DNA from 4 places in the Streptosporangium sp. NPDC023963 genome. Region 2 is predicted to be linked to each of the others. Evidence: riboswitches for the same ligand, from Rfam matches in the RefSeq annotation. Region 2 holds a riboswitch; each other region holds the start of a gene.
The links. A riboswitch is a leader RNA that binds a small molecule or an ion and turns the genes downstream of it on or off. The one in region 2 is predicted to bind cobalamin.

Region 1: another riboswitch for cobalamin. It lies ahead of AB0F88_RS16460 (ribonucleoside-diphosphate reductase subunit alpha); the one in region 2 lies ahead of cobN (cobaltochelatase subunit CobN).
Region 3: another riboswitch for cobalamin. It lies ahead of metE (5-methyltetrahydropteroyltriglutamate--homocysteine S-methyltransferase); the one in region 2 lies ahead of cobN (cobaltochelatase subunit CobN).
Region 4: another riboswitch for cobalamin. It lies ahead of AB0F88_RS20760 (CbtB domain-containing protein); the one in region 2 lies ahead of cobN (cobaltochelatase subunit CobN).

Annotation. Positions count from the first base shown of each region.
Region 1 covers NZ_JBEZZK010000004.1:445,833-449,679, forward strand. Annotated here, with positions in the region: gene AB0F88_RS16460 (ribonucleoside-diphosphate reductase subunit alpha) at 1-1,900, opposite strand, end outside; cobalamin riboswitch at 2,016-2,217, opposite strand; gene AB0F88_RS16465 (tripartite tricarboxylate transporter substrate-binding protein) at 2,222-3,241, opposite strand; gene glmS (glutamine--fructose-6-phosphate transaminase (isomerizing)) at 3,488-3,847, opposite strand, start outside.
Region 2 covers NZ_JBEZZK010000017.1:194,191-198,037, reverse strand. Annotated here, with positions in the region: gene cobN (cobaltochelatase subunit CobN) at 1-1,830, opposite strand, end outside; cobalamin riboswitch at 2,103-2,251, opposite strand; gene AB0F88_RS36150 (precorrin-3B synthase) at 2,300-3,847, shown strand, end outside.
Region 3 covers NZ_JBEZZK010000011.1:72,258-76,104, forward strand. Annotated here, with positions in the region: gene AB0F88_RS28760 (hypothetical protein) at 1-442, shown strand, start outside; gene cutA (divalent-cation tolerance protein CutA) at 882-1,199, opposite strand; cobalamin riboswitch at 1,450-1,662, shown strand; gene metE (5-methyltetrahydropteroyltriglutamate--homocysteine S-methyltransferase) at 1,772-3,847, shown strand, end outside.
Region 4 covers NZ_JBEZZK010000006.1:215,823-219,669, forward strand. Annotated here, with positions in the region: gene dop (depupylase/deamidase Dop) at 1-1,221, shown strand, start outside; cobalamin riboswitch at 1,333-1,462, shown strand; gene AB0F88_RS20760 (CbtB domain-containing protein) at 1,497-1,691, shown strand; gene AB0F88_RS20765 (CbtA family protein) at 1,699-2,439, shown strand; gene AB0F88_RS20770 (histidine phosphatase family protein) at 2,436-2,999, shown strand; gene AB0F88_RS20775 (magnesium chelatase subunit D family protein) at 3,056-3,847, shown strand, end outside.

The DNA.
Region 1 (3,847 bases), on a different contig from region 2:
GGATCTCCGGGATGTCCTGGACGGAGCCGTCGGCGCGCTTGATCGCGTCGCGGATCAGCGGGGTCCACAGGCCGCGGGCCTGCAGGTCGCGGACGAGATAACGGTTGACCTGGAGGAACTCCCCCGAGAGGGTCTCGCGCTTGAAGACGTTGGAGACCTGCGGCTCGATGCACTCGTAGCAGCCCGCGATGGAGGCGATCGTGGCCGTCGGCGCGATCGCGATCATCAGCGAGTTGCGCAGGCCGGTCCCGGCGATCCGCTCCCTGAGCTCGGCCCACTCCGCGGACCCCGCCGCCCCGTAGTGGTCGGGGTGCAGCACCCCGGCGGCGGCCCTGGTCTCCTCGTACGAGGGGTGGCGGCCCCGCTCCACGGCCAGGTCGGAGGAGGTCCGGTAGGCGGCGAGCGCGATCTCCTCGGAGATCCTGGTGGACAGCTCCAGGGCGCGCGGCGAGTCGAACGGCAGCCGCAACGTGAACAGCACGTCGGCCAGGCCCATCACGCCCAGCCCGATCGGGCGCCACTTCCGGTTGGCCGCCTCCGCCTCGGGGGTCGGGTAGAAGCCCAGGTCGATGGTGCGGTCGAGGAACCGCACGGCGGTACGGACGGTCGCGCGCAGCCGCGCCCAGTCGACGGCCTCCCCGGCGTCCGCCGACAGGTGGGCGGCGAGGTTGATCGAGCCGAGGTTGCAGACGGCGGTCTCCGCGTCGCCGGTGACCTCGAGGATCTCGGTGCAGAGGTTCGACAGGTGGATGACGTTTTCCGGCCTGGCCGTCTGGTTGGAGGTCCGGTTGGCCGCGTCCTTGAAGGTCATCCAGCCGTTGCCGGTCTGGGCGAGCGTGCGCATCATCCGCCCGTACAGGGTGCGGGCGGGGATCTGCCGGGTGAAGCGGCCCTCGGCCTCGGCGGCCCGGTAGGCGTCGTCGAACGCGGTGCCGTACAGGTCGGTGAGGTGCGGGACCTCCTTGGGGTCGAACAGCGACCAGACGCCGTCGGCCTCGACCCGGCGCATGAACTCGTCGGGGATCCAGTTGGCCAGGTTCAGGTTGTGCGTGCGGCGGGCCTCCTCACCGGTGTTGTCGCGCAGTTCCAGGAACTCCTCGACGTCGGCGTGCCAGGGCTCCAGGTAGACGCAGGCCGCGCCCTTGCGCCGGCCGCCCTGGTTGACCGCGGCCACGCTGGAGTCGAGCGTGCGCAGCCAGGGCACGATGCCGTTGGAGTGGCCGTTGGTGCCGCGGATCAGCGAGCCCCGCGAGCGGACCCTGGTCCAGGCGATGCCGATGCCCCCCGCGTACTTCGACAGCCGAGCGACCTGCCCGTAGCGCTCGTAGATGGACTCCAGCTCGTCGCGGGGCGAGTCGAGCAGGAAGCACGAGGAGAGCTGGGGCCTGCGGGAGCCGGAGTTGAACAGCGTGGGCGAGCTGGGCAGGTAGGACAGGGTGGCCATGAGCGCGTACAGCTCGGCGGCCTCCTCGACGGTCTCGGACAGGCCGCAGGCCACCCGCAGGAAGAAGTGCTGCGGGCGCTCCAGGACCTTGCGGGTCCTCGGGTGGCGCAGCAGGTAGCGGTCGTAGACGGTACGCAGCCCGAAGTACTCGAACCTGGCGTCGGCCCCAGGGTCGGCCAGCGCGTCCAGCACCCCGGCGTGGGCGGCCACGAACTCCGCGAGCCCGTCCTGGATCAGCCCCGCCTCGTGGGTCGCGGCGATGGACTCGGAGAAGTCGCGCACGCCGTGCTCGGCGGCCTCGTCGGCGATCAGCTCGGCCAGCATCGCGGCGGCGATCCTGGAGTTCTCGGGATCGGTGATCACCCGGGCGGCCGCCTCGTCGATGGCGAGCCTGCGGTCGTCCGTCGCGGTCCCCGCCGTGGTACCCGCCGCGGTCTCCGCCAATGCCTGTGTCACGTAGTGCCCCTCGCTCGATCGGACTTCCCCGTACGGCTCCGCCGGATGGGCACGCGTCCGCGAGCGATCCCGGGCACGCCGGATCGCCTCGTTCCGCGGGCCCTCCCACGAGGCCCTGGACATTCACGTCACCGGCAGGTCTTCGGACTCACGGGCGCATCGCACATGCCTACCGGCCGTCGCTTCCCAGGCATGGCTCACCCAGTGCTCAATGACGGCTTTCGTTCCCGTTCACCGCTGCGGGGCAGTCCCGGAATCTCACCGGGTTCCCTCTTGCCTCGCCCCTCGCGGGGCGAACCAGCAACGAGCAGGATCCTACATCTAGGGGCGGCGGACGCAACTACCCCAACAAGTTGTGTCGGAGGACTTCAACAGTCCGAGCTCGTGAAGCACGCCGCGAGTGCGGCCCGTCTCGGTGGAGAGCCACTGGCGGAACTCGTCGCCGCTGAGGTAGACCCGGCTCCAGCCGCGGGACGCGCACAGGGCACGCCAGCGCGGCGCGGCGTCGATCCTGTCACACAGGGCGACAGCGGCGTCCCGGTCCCCCGGGCTCATGCCCTTGGGGCCCAGCAGGCCGCACCAGTCGCTGTACTCCAGGCGGACGTCGACCTCCAGGAGCGTCGGCGCGTCGATCCCGTCGATCCGGCCGCCGGAGGAGACCACCAGGGGCCGCAGGCGGCCCGCGGCGATCTCGGGCCGCAGGGCGCGCGCCGACCCCAGCAGGGCCGCCACCCGGCCGACGTGGAGCGCCTCGGCGGCGTCCTCGGGGGCGAGGAATCCGGCGTACTCCAGCAGCCGGGTGTCCACCCCCAGGCACTTGCCGATCATGCCGTAGAGCACGTGGTCGGAGCCGCCCTCCGACCGGCCTCCGACCGTCAGCCCCGCCGGGTCGTGCCGCAGCCGCGCGACGAAGTCCTCGAAGGTACGCAGGCGGGAGCCGGAGGGGACCACCAGGACCGCCCAGTCGCCGACCAGGCGGGCGACGGGAGTGGCGGCGTTCACCACGGCCGCGGTGTTGGCGATCTCCGCGGCGGCCACCATCGGCATCGCGGTGACGAGCAGCCTGCCCTCGCGCGCGAAGGGTCCGCGGAAGGCGCCGAACGCGTCGCGCGGCGCGGAGCCCAGGGCCCCCGCCCGCTCGACGGCCATCGCGGTGCGCGCCAGTCCCGACTGGACCAGGACGGTCGCCAGCCTGCCCGCGATCCCGTCCCAGCCGTGACCGTCGGCGGTCGGCTCGAGAAGGAACAGGCGCCTCACCCCCGGGTCGGCGCCGCCGTCCGCGCCGCACCCCGCGGCGACCGCGGCTCCCGCCGCCAGTGCGAAAAACCCCCTACGGCGCATAAGCGCCCCTTCCCCCAAGAACCCCCTATACCATAGGTTACTTTCCCCTCACTTTCTGTGATGAAGTGGGGTATGCCGGAACTTCCGGTGATCCACATTCGGACACGGACCACCGGAAAAGACGGAAAAGACACCGTGAATCCGGATACCGGAGACGATCGTCTCGCGGAGGGCTCCGGGGAACGCCCCCGTCCCCGGCAGGCCGGGGACGGGGGCGCGAAGGCAGGGACGGAAGGGGCCGGGGTTTCACTCCACCGTGACGCTCTTGGCCAGGTTCCTCGGCTTGTCGACGTCCCGGCCCAGCGCCACGGCGGCGTGGTAGGCGAAGAGCTGGAGCGGGATCGACAGCAGGATCGGGTCCAGCTCGGTCTCGTTCTTGGGCACCACGACGCAGTCGTCGGCCAGCTTGGGGTCGGCCGTGCGGTGGCCCACCATGAGCACCCGGCCGCCCCGGGCGCGGATCTCGCCCAGCGTGGTGAGGTTCTTGTCCAGCAGCTCGTCGTCGGGGACGATCGCCACCGTCGGCATGTCCGGGCCGATCAGCGCCAGCGGCCCGTGCTTGAGCTCGCTGGCCGGGTACGCCTCGGCGTGCACGTACGAGATCTC
Region 2 (3,847 bases):
GCGGATCGCGGGCAGCTTGGCCGGGTCCATCGCCGCGATGGAGGCGTGCTCGTCGAGGAGCTGCTCCAGCCTGGCCATGTCCCCGTAGCTGTCGGCGCGGGCCATCGGCGGGACGAGGTGGTCGACCAGGGTGGCGTGCGCGCGGCGCTTGGCCTGGGTGCCCTCGCCGGGGTCGTTGACGAGGAACGGGTAGATGAGCGGCAGGTCGCCGAGCGCGGCGTCCGGGCCGCAGGAGGCCGACAGGCCCGCCGACTTGCCGGGCAGCCACTCCAGGTTGCCGTGCTTGCCCACGTGGACCACGGCGTGCGCGCCGAAGCCGTCGGCCAGCCAGCGGTAGGCGGCCAGGTAGTGGTGGCTGGGCGGCAGGTCGGGGTCGTGGTAGATCGCGATGGGGTTCTCGCCGAAGCCGCGCGGCGGCTGCACCATCACCACCACGTTGCCCGAGCGCAGCGCGGCCAGCACGATCTCGCCCTCCGGGTCGCGCGACCTGTCCACGAACAGCTCGCCGGGCGCCGGGCCCCAGTGTTCCTCCATCCGGGCGCGCAGGTCCGCCGGGAGGGTGGCGTACCACTCGGCGTACCGGCTCGCCGCGATGCGCACCGGGTTCCCGGCGAGCTGCTCCTCGGTGAGCCAGTCCTGGTCCTGCCCGCCCGCGGCGATCAGCGCGTGGATGAGCGCGTCGCCGTCCTGCCCGGTCACCCCGGGCAGCTCGTCCTCGGCGCCGATGTCGTACCCGCGCTCACGCAGCGCGGCCAGCAGCCGCACCAGGCTGGCCGGGGTGTCCAGGCCGACGGCGTTGCCGATGCGGGCGTGCTTGGTGGGGTAGGCCGACAGCATCAGCACCAGCCGCCGCTCGGCGGGCGGGATGTGCCGCAGCGCGGCGTGGCGCACCGCGATGCCCGCCACCCGCGAGGCCCGCTCGGGGTCGGCCACGTAGACGGTGAGCCCGTCCTCGTCGATCTCCTTGAAGGAGAACGGCACCGTGATGATCCGCCCGTCGAACTCGGGGATCGCGACCTGGGTGGCGGCGTCCAGCGGGGACAGGCCGTCGTCGTTCTCCTCCCAGGAGGCCCGGCTGCTCGTCAGGCACAGGCCCTGCAGGATCGGCACGTCCAGCTCGGCGAGCGCGCCGACGTCCCAGGCCTCGTCGTCCCCGCCCGCCGACGCCGTCGCCGGACGGGTGCCGCCCGCGGCGAGCACGGTCACCACCAGGGCGTCCACCGTGCGCAGGACCTCCACCAGGCCGGGCTCGGCGGTGCGCAGGGAGGCGCAGTACACCGGCAGCGCCCGCGCCCCCGCGTCCTCGACCGCCGAGCACAGCGCCTCGACGAAGGCGGTGTTGCCGGCCACGTGGTGGGCCCGGTAGTAGAGCACGCCGACGACGGGACCGTCCTGGTCGCGCGCCTCGCGCTCCAGCGTTCCCCAGGTGGGGGTGGGCTCGGGCGCGGCGAAACCGTGGCCGGTGAGCAGCAGCGTGTCGGACAGGAAACGGTGCAGCTCGGTCAGGTTGGCCGGGCCGCCGTGGGCGAGGTAGGCGTGCGCCTCGGCGCAGACCCCGCCGGGCACCGTGGACAGCTCCATCAGCTCGGCGTCGGGCGCCTGCTCGCCACCGAGCACGACGACGGGCCGGGGGCCGGCGAGCAGGGCGTCCAGTCCCTCCTCCCAGGCGCGGCGCCCGCCCAGCAGGCGTACCACGACCAGGTCTGCGCCCTCCAGCAGCGGCGGGAGGTCGGCGGCGGTGAGCCTGGCGGGGTTGCCGAGCCGGTAGCCGGCGCCGCTCGCGCGAGCGCTCAGCAGGTCGGTGTCGGAGGTCGAGAGCAGGAGGATCACGCGCCACACTCCAGGACAGGCAGGGCGGTACGGCCCGGGGATGCCACGGCGTGGCGGGGGAACGGGGATGCCACGGCGTGGCGGGGGAACGGGGAAAAGCGCGCGGCGTGGCGGGGCGGCGGTGATGCCGCCGTGCTGCTGGGGAACAGCGAAGAACGCGCGGCATCACGGAGGAACGGAGATGCCACGGTGTCGCGGGGGAACGGCGAAGAGCGCACGGAGCTTCCTCCCTCGGGGTCCTCGCCCCGGGTCGTCGTCGGCCGCGACGGCTGGAGTCTCCTGGCTCCCGGATCGGTGCTCACCCCGGCCTTCCCGCCCGTCGTCGGACAGTGGCCCGGGTGGGGTTCGCTCCCCGGTTACAGTGGCGGGACCGCGCCGGATTCACACCGGCTTCCTCCCTTTGCCGTCGCCAACGATGACACTACGGCAGTCCGGTTCGTTGCAAGAAACTGGCGTTAACATCCTTCGAGTGTCCATTGCCGACTTTTCCGGACGATCGCGACTCGACGCGTGTCCCGGGGCGCTTCAGGTCCATGCCGCCGCGGACGGCGGCCTGGCCCGCGTCCGCGTTCCCGGAGGCCGTCTCACCCCCTTCCAGCTGCGCGAACTCGCCGAGGCCGCAGCTGAGTACGGCAGCGGCGTCATCGAGCTGACCTCCCGCGCGAACGTCCAGGTGCGCGGCCTCGGCCCGGAGGATCCGGACAGCGGTACGGGGGACGGCACGGGGAACGGGTTCGCCGCGCGGATGGCGCGGGCGGGCCTGCTGCCCTCGGCGACGCACGAGCGGATCCGCAACATCCTCGCCTCCCCGCTGACCGGACTGGACGGACCGGCCGGGCCGAGCGGACCGACCGGGTCGAGCGAACCGGGCGGACCGGGCGGACCGGATGCTCCGGACAGCACGAACGGTCCGGGCCATCCGGACGGCGGCGGGATCGCCGACGTCACACCGCTGATCGGCGAGCTGGACCGGCGGCTGTGCGCCCGCCCCGCCCTCGCCGCCCTGCCGGGGCGATTCATGTTCGCCCTCGACGACGGCCGGGGGGACGTGGCCGGCCTGGGCGCGGACGCCGGGGTCCTGCTCACGGGGCCGGACGAGGCCGCGCTGATCCTCGCCGGGACCGACACCGGCCTGCGCGTCCCGCCGGCCGGAGCCGTGACCGCCCTGCTCGCCGCCGCCGAGGCGTTCCTCGACGAGCTGGCCACCCGGGACGTCACCGCCTGGCGGATCGCCGAACTCCCCGGCGGCCCCGCCCTGATCGCCGCCCGCGTGCGGACCGCCCTCGGGGTTCCCGGTACGACGCCCTTCACCCCGGTGAGACCGCGGGTCGTGTCCCTCGGGCCGGTCGGCGTCATCGGGAGCACGGACGGGACGAGGAGCGAAACCGGTGCCGGAGGAGAGACGGGTCCCGCGAGCGGCACCCGGGACGGCGTCGGGAACGGCACCGGGGACGGGGGCGCGCGGGTCGCGCTCGGGGTGGCGGTCCCGCTGGGGCGGCTGACCTCCGCGCTGGCGCTGCTGCTCGCGGACGCCGCCTCGGGCGGGGAGATCCGGCTCACGCCATGGCGTGGCGTGGTCCTGCCCGGCCTGGACCGCGCCGAGGTCGCGGGCACGGCCGCCCGCCTGGAGGCCGCCGGGCTGGTCGTCGACCCCGCCTCGCCGTGGATCGGTGTGACGGCCTGCACCGGCCGCCCCGGCTGCGCCAAGTCCCTGGCCGACGTCCAGGCCGACGCGGCCGCCGCCATCGCCATCGCCACCACCACAGCCACCACCACAGCCACCACCACCGCCACCACCACCGCCACAGCCGTCGGCACGACCTCGCCGCCCGCCGTCCCGCCGCCCGCGGCCGTACAGCCCACGGCCGTACAGCCCACGGCCGTACCGCTCACGACCGCACCGCCCACGACCGCACCGCCCACGGCCGTACAGCCAGGAAGGGAGCGGTCCGGGAGCGGGCCGTCCGCGGCCCCGCCGTCAGCCCCGCCGTCCGGGAGCGGGCCGGGCACCGATACG
Region 3 (3,847 bases), on a different contig from region 2:
CGTCAATGATGAGCTTGTCGTTTCGCTTCGCAAGCGCATTGCGCGGCTACGTCGAATCGACGACTATCTAGGCGGCGCCGAAACCTATCCTCTCTATGCTGCCGAGCTTGAGAGAACGAGTACACTCGTCAACGAGGCCAGTTATACGCAGAAGACGGGAAGAGCGCTTCTAAGCGTGGTCAGCGAGCAAGCACAGCAGGCGGGATGGGCTGCCTTCGACGCGGGATGGGCCAAGAGGGCGAGGCAGCTTTTCAAGAAAAGCCTGTCGGCCGCCACCGACGCCGGAGACACCGCTCTTCTTGCCAACTCGCTGGCGTTCCTGGCTTATCAGAAAGTAAGTTACGGCTCTCCGGGGATTCAGGAAGCGGATGCTTCGTACCGGGTGGCGGAGCGAGGGACTCCCCCTGCGGTCAGGGCACTCCTGCTGGAGCGGGCGGCATGAGCGTACGCGTCTGAAGGGCAGAGATACCAGGTTGAGGTCGAAAGAGGTCTTGAAGAAGCCGGTAGGGCCCTTGAGGAGAGCAGTGGTGAGCCGAACCCAGCTTGGGCACTCTGGGTTGACCGGCTCGAACTTCAGATCATGACGGGGCGGTGCTGGGTCGCGCTGAATCAACCCGTTAAGGCCATCGCCGTTCTTGAAGATGCTCTCTCGAAGTACGAAGACACCCACGCCCGAGACAAGTCCCTCTATACGACTTGGCTTTCGGAAGCGTATCTAGACGCAGGGGAGATCGAACGCGCATCCGCCGCCCTGAGTCAGTCGCTGAGCCTCTCTATGGATGTCGCGTCGATTCGTCCGCGCCAGCGCGTCAGCGCCGTTCTTGAGCGTCTTGAGGATCACAGATCGCTGCCATCCGTTGCCGAACTTTTCGACCGCATGGCTACGCCGTCGTCTTGCTCAGCCATTCCAAGTACGGAGCCGACCCACCGTCAATCGATGTGAAGGTCACTTCAGGGTTGTTCCACGGGTGCTCGGATATCAAATGTGCCTCCAAGTCCGGGTAGCGCTCCACAGTCGTCCTCAGGAAGATCTGCCACTCTTCCCCTTCGCCCATTTTTCCCTCATGCCAGAAAACAGACTGGGCAGGCCCGAAGACTTGGCCTGACGCTGCCAATTTCGCACGAACGGCAGATCTGAGAAGATTCATCGCCGCATCGCGACTGTCCACTGTGGTCGAAACCTGAAGGTAGTCGGTCATGCGGCCAAGCCTAGATCACTTCCCCGGATCCGGTACGGAAGAGTGAAGGCGGCTTCCGGGTGGCCGGAGCGCGTCCTTATGAAGCACGAAGCACTCCATTTCACGATGAGCCCGTTCTCTGACGATCTCGCGGGCAGTGGCGATGCGTTGCCAAGTCAGCTCGGCCCAGAAGAGGTCGTCGTGTCGGTGACTGCTTCCGGTGTGGCGTCCCTCGGACAGGGGGAGCGCGGGTTCTTCGGCAGGGGCGGGTTATGCTCGTTGTGCGGTTGGTTCTCCCGGGGCCGTTGTGGTGTCGGGAGTCGTAAGAGGGAACCCGGTGTGATTCCGGGACTGCCCCGCAGCGGTGAGTGGGAACGAACGCCGTCATCGGCACTGGGTGCGTGTCATCTGGGAAGCGACGGTCAGTAGGAGTTGAGTGTGATGCCCGCGAGTCCGAAGACCTGCCAGCCGCCTGTGCGCCGTCCGGTGCGCGGTGATCCGTGGCCTCGTGGGAGGGCCTGGGATGTGTCTTTCCCGTGTGTTCCTTCCGTGTGGCCGTGGGTCGGCATGGCATGAGCCGAGGGAAGGACGCCATGAGCAAGGTCACCACGACCGTTTTGGGTTACCCCCGTATCGGGGGCCGTCGCGAGGTGAAGAGGGCGACGGAGGATTACTGGGCCGGGCGCATCGACGCCGCCGGCTTGCAGGAGACGGCCGCGGGGTTGCGGCAGGGGGTGTGGCGGGAGCTGTCGGGGGCGGGGCTGGATGTGGTGCCGTCCAACACCTTCTCGCTGTATGACCACGTGCTGGACACCACCGTCATGGTGGGGGCGGTGCCCGAGCGGTTTTCCGGGGCGGCGGATCCGTACTTCGCGATGGCCCGGGGTGCCGAGGGGATGGCGCCGCTGGAGATGACCAAGTGGTTCGACACCAACTACCACTACCTGGTTCCGGAAGTGGGCCCCGAGACCCGGTTCCGGCTCGACTGGAGCAAGCCGCTGGCCGAGCACGCCGAGGCGCGGCGGCTGGGCGTCGAGACCCGGCCGGTGCTGGTCGGGCCGCTGTCGTTCCTGCTGCTGGCCAAGTCCACCGAGCCCGGCTTCGCGCCGCTGCGGCTGCTGGACGGCCTGCTGGAGACCTACGCCGAGCTGCTGGAGCGGATGGCCGCGGCGGGGGTGGCCGAGGTGCAGCTGGACGAGCCGGTGCTGGCCGCCGACCGTACGGACGAGGAGCTGGCCGCGCTGCGCCGGGCCTACGCGCGGCTGGGGGAGCTCAGCAGCCGCCCCCGGCTGCTGGTGGCCACCTACTTCGGCGAGATCGGGCCCGCGCTGGAGATCCTGGCCCGCAGCCGGGTCGAGGCCGTCGGCCTGGACTTCGTCTCGGCGCCCGGCAACCTGGAGGCGCTGGCCGCCGCCGGTGGGCTGCCCGGCAAGACCCTCGTCGCCGGGGTCGTCGACGGCCGCAACGTCTGGCGTACCGACATCGCGAAGGCGCTGGCGACCTGTGCCGCACTGCTCGGCCTGAGCGACCGGCTGGTGGTGAGCACCTCCTGCTCGCTGCTGCACGTCCCGCTCGACCTGGACGCCGAGACCTCGCTGGACCCGCGGCTGCGCGAGCGGCTGGCCTTCGCCCGGCAGAAGGTCGACGAGGTCGTACGGATCGGCCGGGCGCTGAACGGCGAGGAGGTCGTCGCGGGGGAGAGGACCGTCGAGCGGTTCCTCAACCCTCGGGTGCGAGCCAGGCTGGACGCCCTGGGCGAGGGCCGCCCTCGCGCCCCGCACGCCGAGCGGCTCGCCGTGCAGAACGCCGACCTGGGCCTGCCGCCGTTGGCCACCACCACCATCGGCTCCTTCCCGCAGACCGGCGAGGTGCGCCAGGCCCGCGCCGCCATGCGCTCGGGCGACCTCGACAGGGCCGGGTACGAGCGCAGGATGGAGGCCGAGATCGACCGCGTCATCGCGCTGCAGGAGGACATCGGCCTGGACGTGCTGGTGCACGGCGAGCCCGAGCGCAACGACATGGTCCAGTACTTCGCCGAGATGCTGGAGGGCTACGCCGCCACCGAGCACGGCTGGGTGCAGTCGTACGGCAGCCGCTACGTCCGCCCGCCGATCCTGTTCGGCGACGTCTCCCGTCCCGAGCCGATGACGGTGCGCTGGGCCTCCTACGCGCAGTCGCGGACGAAGAAGCCGGTCAAGGGCATGCTCACCGGCCCGGTGACCATGCTGGCCTGGTCGTTCGTCCGCGACGACCAGCCGCTGGGCGAGACCGCCAGGCAGGTGGCGCTGGCGCTGCGCGACGAGACCCGCGATCTCGAGGCGGCGGGCATCAGGATCATCCAGGTCGACGAGCCCGCGCTGCGCGAGCTGCTGCCGCTGCGGCGGGCCGACCGCGAGGCCTACCTGGAGTGGGCGGTCGCCGCGTTCCGGCTGGCCACCAGCGGGGTGGCCGACAGCACGCAGATCCACACCCACATGTGCTATTCGGAGTTCGGGGAGATCATCGGCGCGATCGGCGACCTGGACGCCGACGTGACCAGCGTCGAGGCGGCCCGCTCCCGGATGGAACTCCTGGACGACCTGCGCGCCTTCGGCTACGCGCGCGGCATCGGGCCCGGCGTGTGGGACATCCACTCGCCCAGGGTGCCCTCGGTCGGGGAGATCGAGGCC
Region 4 (3,847 bases), on a different contig from region 2:
CCCGAATACTCCACGCCCGAGTGCACCAATCCCCGGGCGGCGGTGATCTGGGACAAGGCTGGCGAGCGGGTGATGCACGACGCGGCGGTCCGCGCCTCGGCGATGCCGGCCAACGCCCCGATCCAGCTCTACAAGAACAACACCGACAACAAGGGCGCCTCCTACGGCTGTCACGAGAACTACCTCATGCGCCGGGCCACCTCGTTCGCCGACATCGTCAGGCACCTGACGCCGTTCTTCGTTTCCCGGCAGGTCGTCACCGGCGCGGGCAAGGTCGGCATCGGCCAGGACTCCCGGGGCGAGGGTTTCCAGATCAGCCAGCGGGCCGACTTCTTCGAGGTCGAGGTGGGCCTGGAGACGACGCTCAAGCGGCCGATCATCAACACCCGGGACGAGCCGCACGCCGACCCGGAGAAATACCGCCGCCTGCACGTCATCATCGGCGACGCCAACATGTCGGAGATCTCGACCTACCTGAAGCTGGGGTCGACCGCGCTCGTCCTGGCCATGATCGAGGACAACTACTTCACCCGCGACCTGGCCGTGGACAACCCCGTCCAGGCCCTGCGCGCGGTCTCGCACGACCCCACGCTCAAGTACGAGATCTCCATGCGCGACGGTCGCAAGCTGACGGCGGTGCAGCTGCAGATGGAGTATCTGGAGCTCGCCCGCAAGTACGCCGAGGAGCGCAGCGCCAACGGCCTGGACGAGCCCACCAAGGACATCCTCGAGCGCTGGGAGTCGGTCCTCACCCGCCTGGCGGAGGACCCGATGCAGCTGTCCGGGGAGCTCGACTGGGTGGCCAAGCTGGAGCTCCTGGAGGGCTACCGCACCCGTGACGGCCTGCCCTGGTCGCACCCGCGCCTGCAGCTCGTCGACCTCCAGTACTCCGACATCCGTCCCGACCGGGGGCTCTACAACCGGCTGGTCGCCCGGGGCCGCATGCAGCGGCTGGTCACCGAGGAAGAGGTCCAGCGGGCCATCGAGGTGCCGCCCAACGACACCCGAGCCTACTTCCGCGGCCGCTGCCTGAGCCAGTACAGCGAGTCGGTGGCCGCGGCCTCCTGGGACTCGGTCATCTTCGACATCCCCGGCCGCGAGTCGCTGCAGCGCGTCCCCACCCTTGAGCCGCTGCGCGGCACCAAGGCACACGTGGGCGAGCTGTTCGACCGCTGCCGTACCGCCGCGGAGCTGGTGACGGCGCTGACCGGCGAGCAGTGACTCCCGCGAGGGGGGAGGCGGTCCGGCCGGGCCACCTCCCCCCTCGTCATGCCCGGACCCCGTGAGGGCCGGAGCCCGTCAAACCGGACACCCGGATTGACGGGGGACAGAGAACCGGGATACGTTCCGGGTGTTTTGTGGCGGTGCGAGGGAAATCCGGTGAAACTCCGGTGCGGTCGCGCCACTGTAACCGGCTCCCAGGAGCCGGAAGCCAGGTCACACTCGGCCGCCACCGACCTACGAAAAGGGACGCGTCAATCCCGGAGGAGGTAGCCGTGAGCCAGATCTCGGCACCGCACACCCAGCCCATCCCATGGCCCTCGCTCACCCGCTGGCTGCTCGCCGTACCGGTGCTGCTGCTCCTCGCCTACCTGGTCACCTTCGACCAGGGAGCGATCTCACAGGCGGGGAACTACCTGCACGAACTCATGCACGACGGGCGTCACCTGCTCGGCGTGCCGTGCCACTGAGCCACAGGTGATCACCAAACTCATCGTCCGGGGCCTCGTCGTCGGACTGCTCGCAGGGCTGCTCGCGGCCGTCTTCGCCTACACCGTCGGCGAACCTCGCATCGACCAGGCCATCGCGCTGGAGGAGGCGGCCGCGGCCGCCGCCCCGGCCGGGTCACACGACGACACCGGGACCGCCGCCCACTCCCACGACGAGGAGGAGGCGCTGGTCAGCAGGGACGGGCAGCGCTTCGGGCTCTTCCTCGCCCTCGGCCTGTACGGCCTGGCGGTCGGGGGCCTGTTCTCCCTCGTCTACGCGGCCGTACGCGGCCGGGCGGGCCCCCGTTCGGAGCCGGTGCTCGCGGTCACCCTCGCCGCCGCGGCGTTCACCGCCGTCGTCCTCATCCCTTTCGTGAAATATCCCGCCAACCCACCGGCCGTCGGTGATCCGGAGACCATCAACCAGCGCACCGTGCTCTACCTGGTCGCGGTGGTCATCGGGATCCTCGCGGTCGCCGCCGCCGTCGCCGCCTACCGCTACGCCTCGCGGAGCGAACCGTGGGTGCGCTGGCTGTCGGCGGGCGCCACCTTCCTGGTCCCCGTCGTCGCGGCCTGGATCCTCCTGCCGGAGATCTCGGAGGTGCCCCGGGGCTTCCCCGCCGACCTCCTGTGGGACTTCCGGGTCGCCTCCATGGGGACCCAGGTGGTCTTCTGGGCCGGCGTCGGCGCGCTGTTCGCCTTCGCCGCCCGCGGGCGCGGCCCGGTGTGACGACCCCCTCGGGGGTCACCCGCCTGCTCCTGGTCTGCCACGCCTCCACCTCGGCGACGGTACGGGCCGCGTTCCCGGGTGACGAACCACTCGACGAACCCGGCCTGCGCCGGGCCGAGGGGATGGCGCGGGACCTCGGCCCGGGTCCCGCGGCCTGCCCCGCCGAGCTGCGCTGCGTCCAGACGGCGGCGGCGCTCGGCCTGCGGGCCGAGCACGACCCGCTGCTGGCCGACTGCGACTACGGCCGCTGGAGCGGGATGACGCTCGGCGAGGTCGAGGCCGCGGAACCCGAGGCGCTCGCCTCCTGGCTCGGCGACCCCGGCGCGGCGCCGCACGGCGGGGAGCCGGTCACCGCGCTCCTGGCCAGGGTGTCCGGCTGGCTCGCCGTCCGCGCCCCCGGCAGGGCCGTCGCGGTCACCCACCCGGCGGTCATCCGCGCCGCGGTCGTCCACGCCCTCGGCGCCCCCGCCCAGGCCTTCTGGCGCGTCGACGTCGCGCCGCTGGCCCGCGTGACGCTCACCGGGCGCGGCGGGCGCTGGCGGCTCAGCTACTTCCCGTGACGGTTCGAGCGCCCGGCGACCCTTTGATTCGACGAGACGGACAGGAGATCCCGAAGGTGCGTGACTCCCGCTATCCCTTCACCGCGATCGTGGGGCTGGAGGACCTGAAACTCGCGCTGATCCTCAACGCGGTCTCCCCCCGCGTCGGGGGAGTGCTGGTCAGGGGGGAGAAGGGCACCGCCAAGTCCACGGTCGTACGGGCGCTGGCCGCGCTCCTGCCGCCCGTCGAGGTGGTGACCGGCTGCCGCTTCTCCTGCGACCCCGACGCCCCCGACCCCGGCTGCCCGGACGGGCCGCACGAGGGCCGTACCGAACCGGGCGACCGGCCCACCCCGCCCGCCACCCTTCGGCCCGCCACCGTTCAGCCCGCCACCGTTCAGTCCGGCGTCGCGCGGTCCGGCGGAGCGCGGGACGGCGCCGTGCGGCCCGCCCGCCTGGTCGAGCTGCCCGTCGGCGCCTCCGAGGACCGCCTCGTCGGCTCCCTCGACATCGAGCGAGCCCTCACCGAGGGCGTGAAATCCTTCGAACCCGGCCTCCTGGCGAGCGCCCACCGGGGCGTCCTGTACGTCGACGAGGTCAACCTCCTGCACGACCACCTGGTGGACCTGCTGCTCGACGCCGCAGCCCTCGGCACCTGCTACGTCGAGCGCGAGGGGGTGTCGGTACGGCACGCCGCCCGGTTCCTGCTGGTCGGGACGATGAACCCCGAGGAGGGGGAGCTGCGCCCGCAGCTGCTCGACCGCTTCGGGCTGACCGTGGAGGTCCGGGCCTCGCGGGAACCGTCCCAGCGGGTGGACGTGGTCCGGCGCCGCCTGGCCTTCGAGGCCGACCCCGACGCCTTCGCCGCC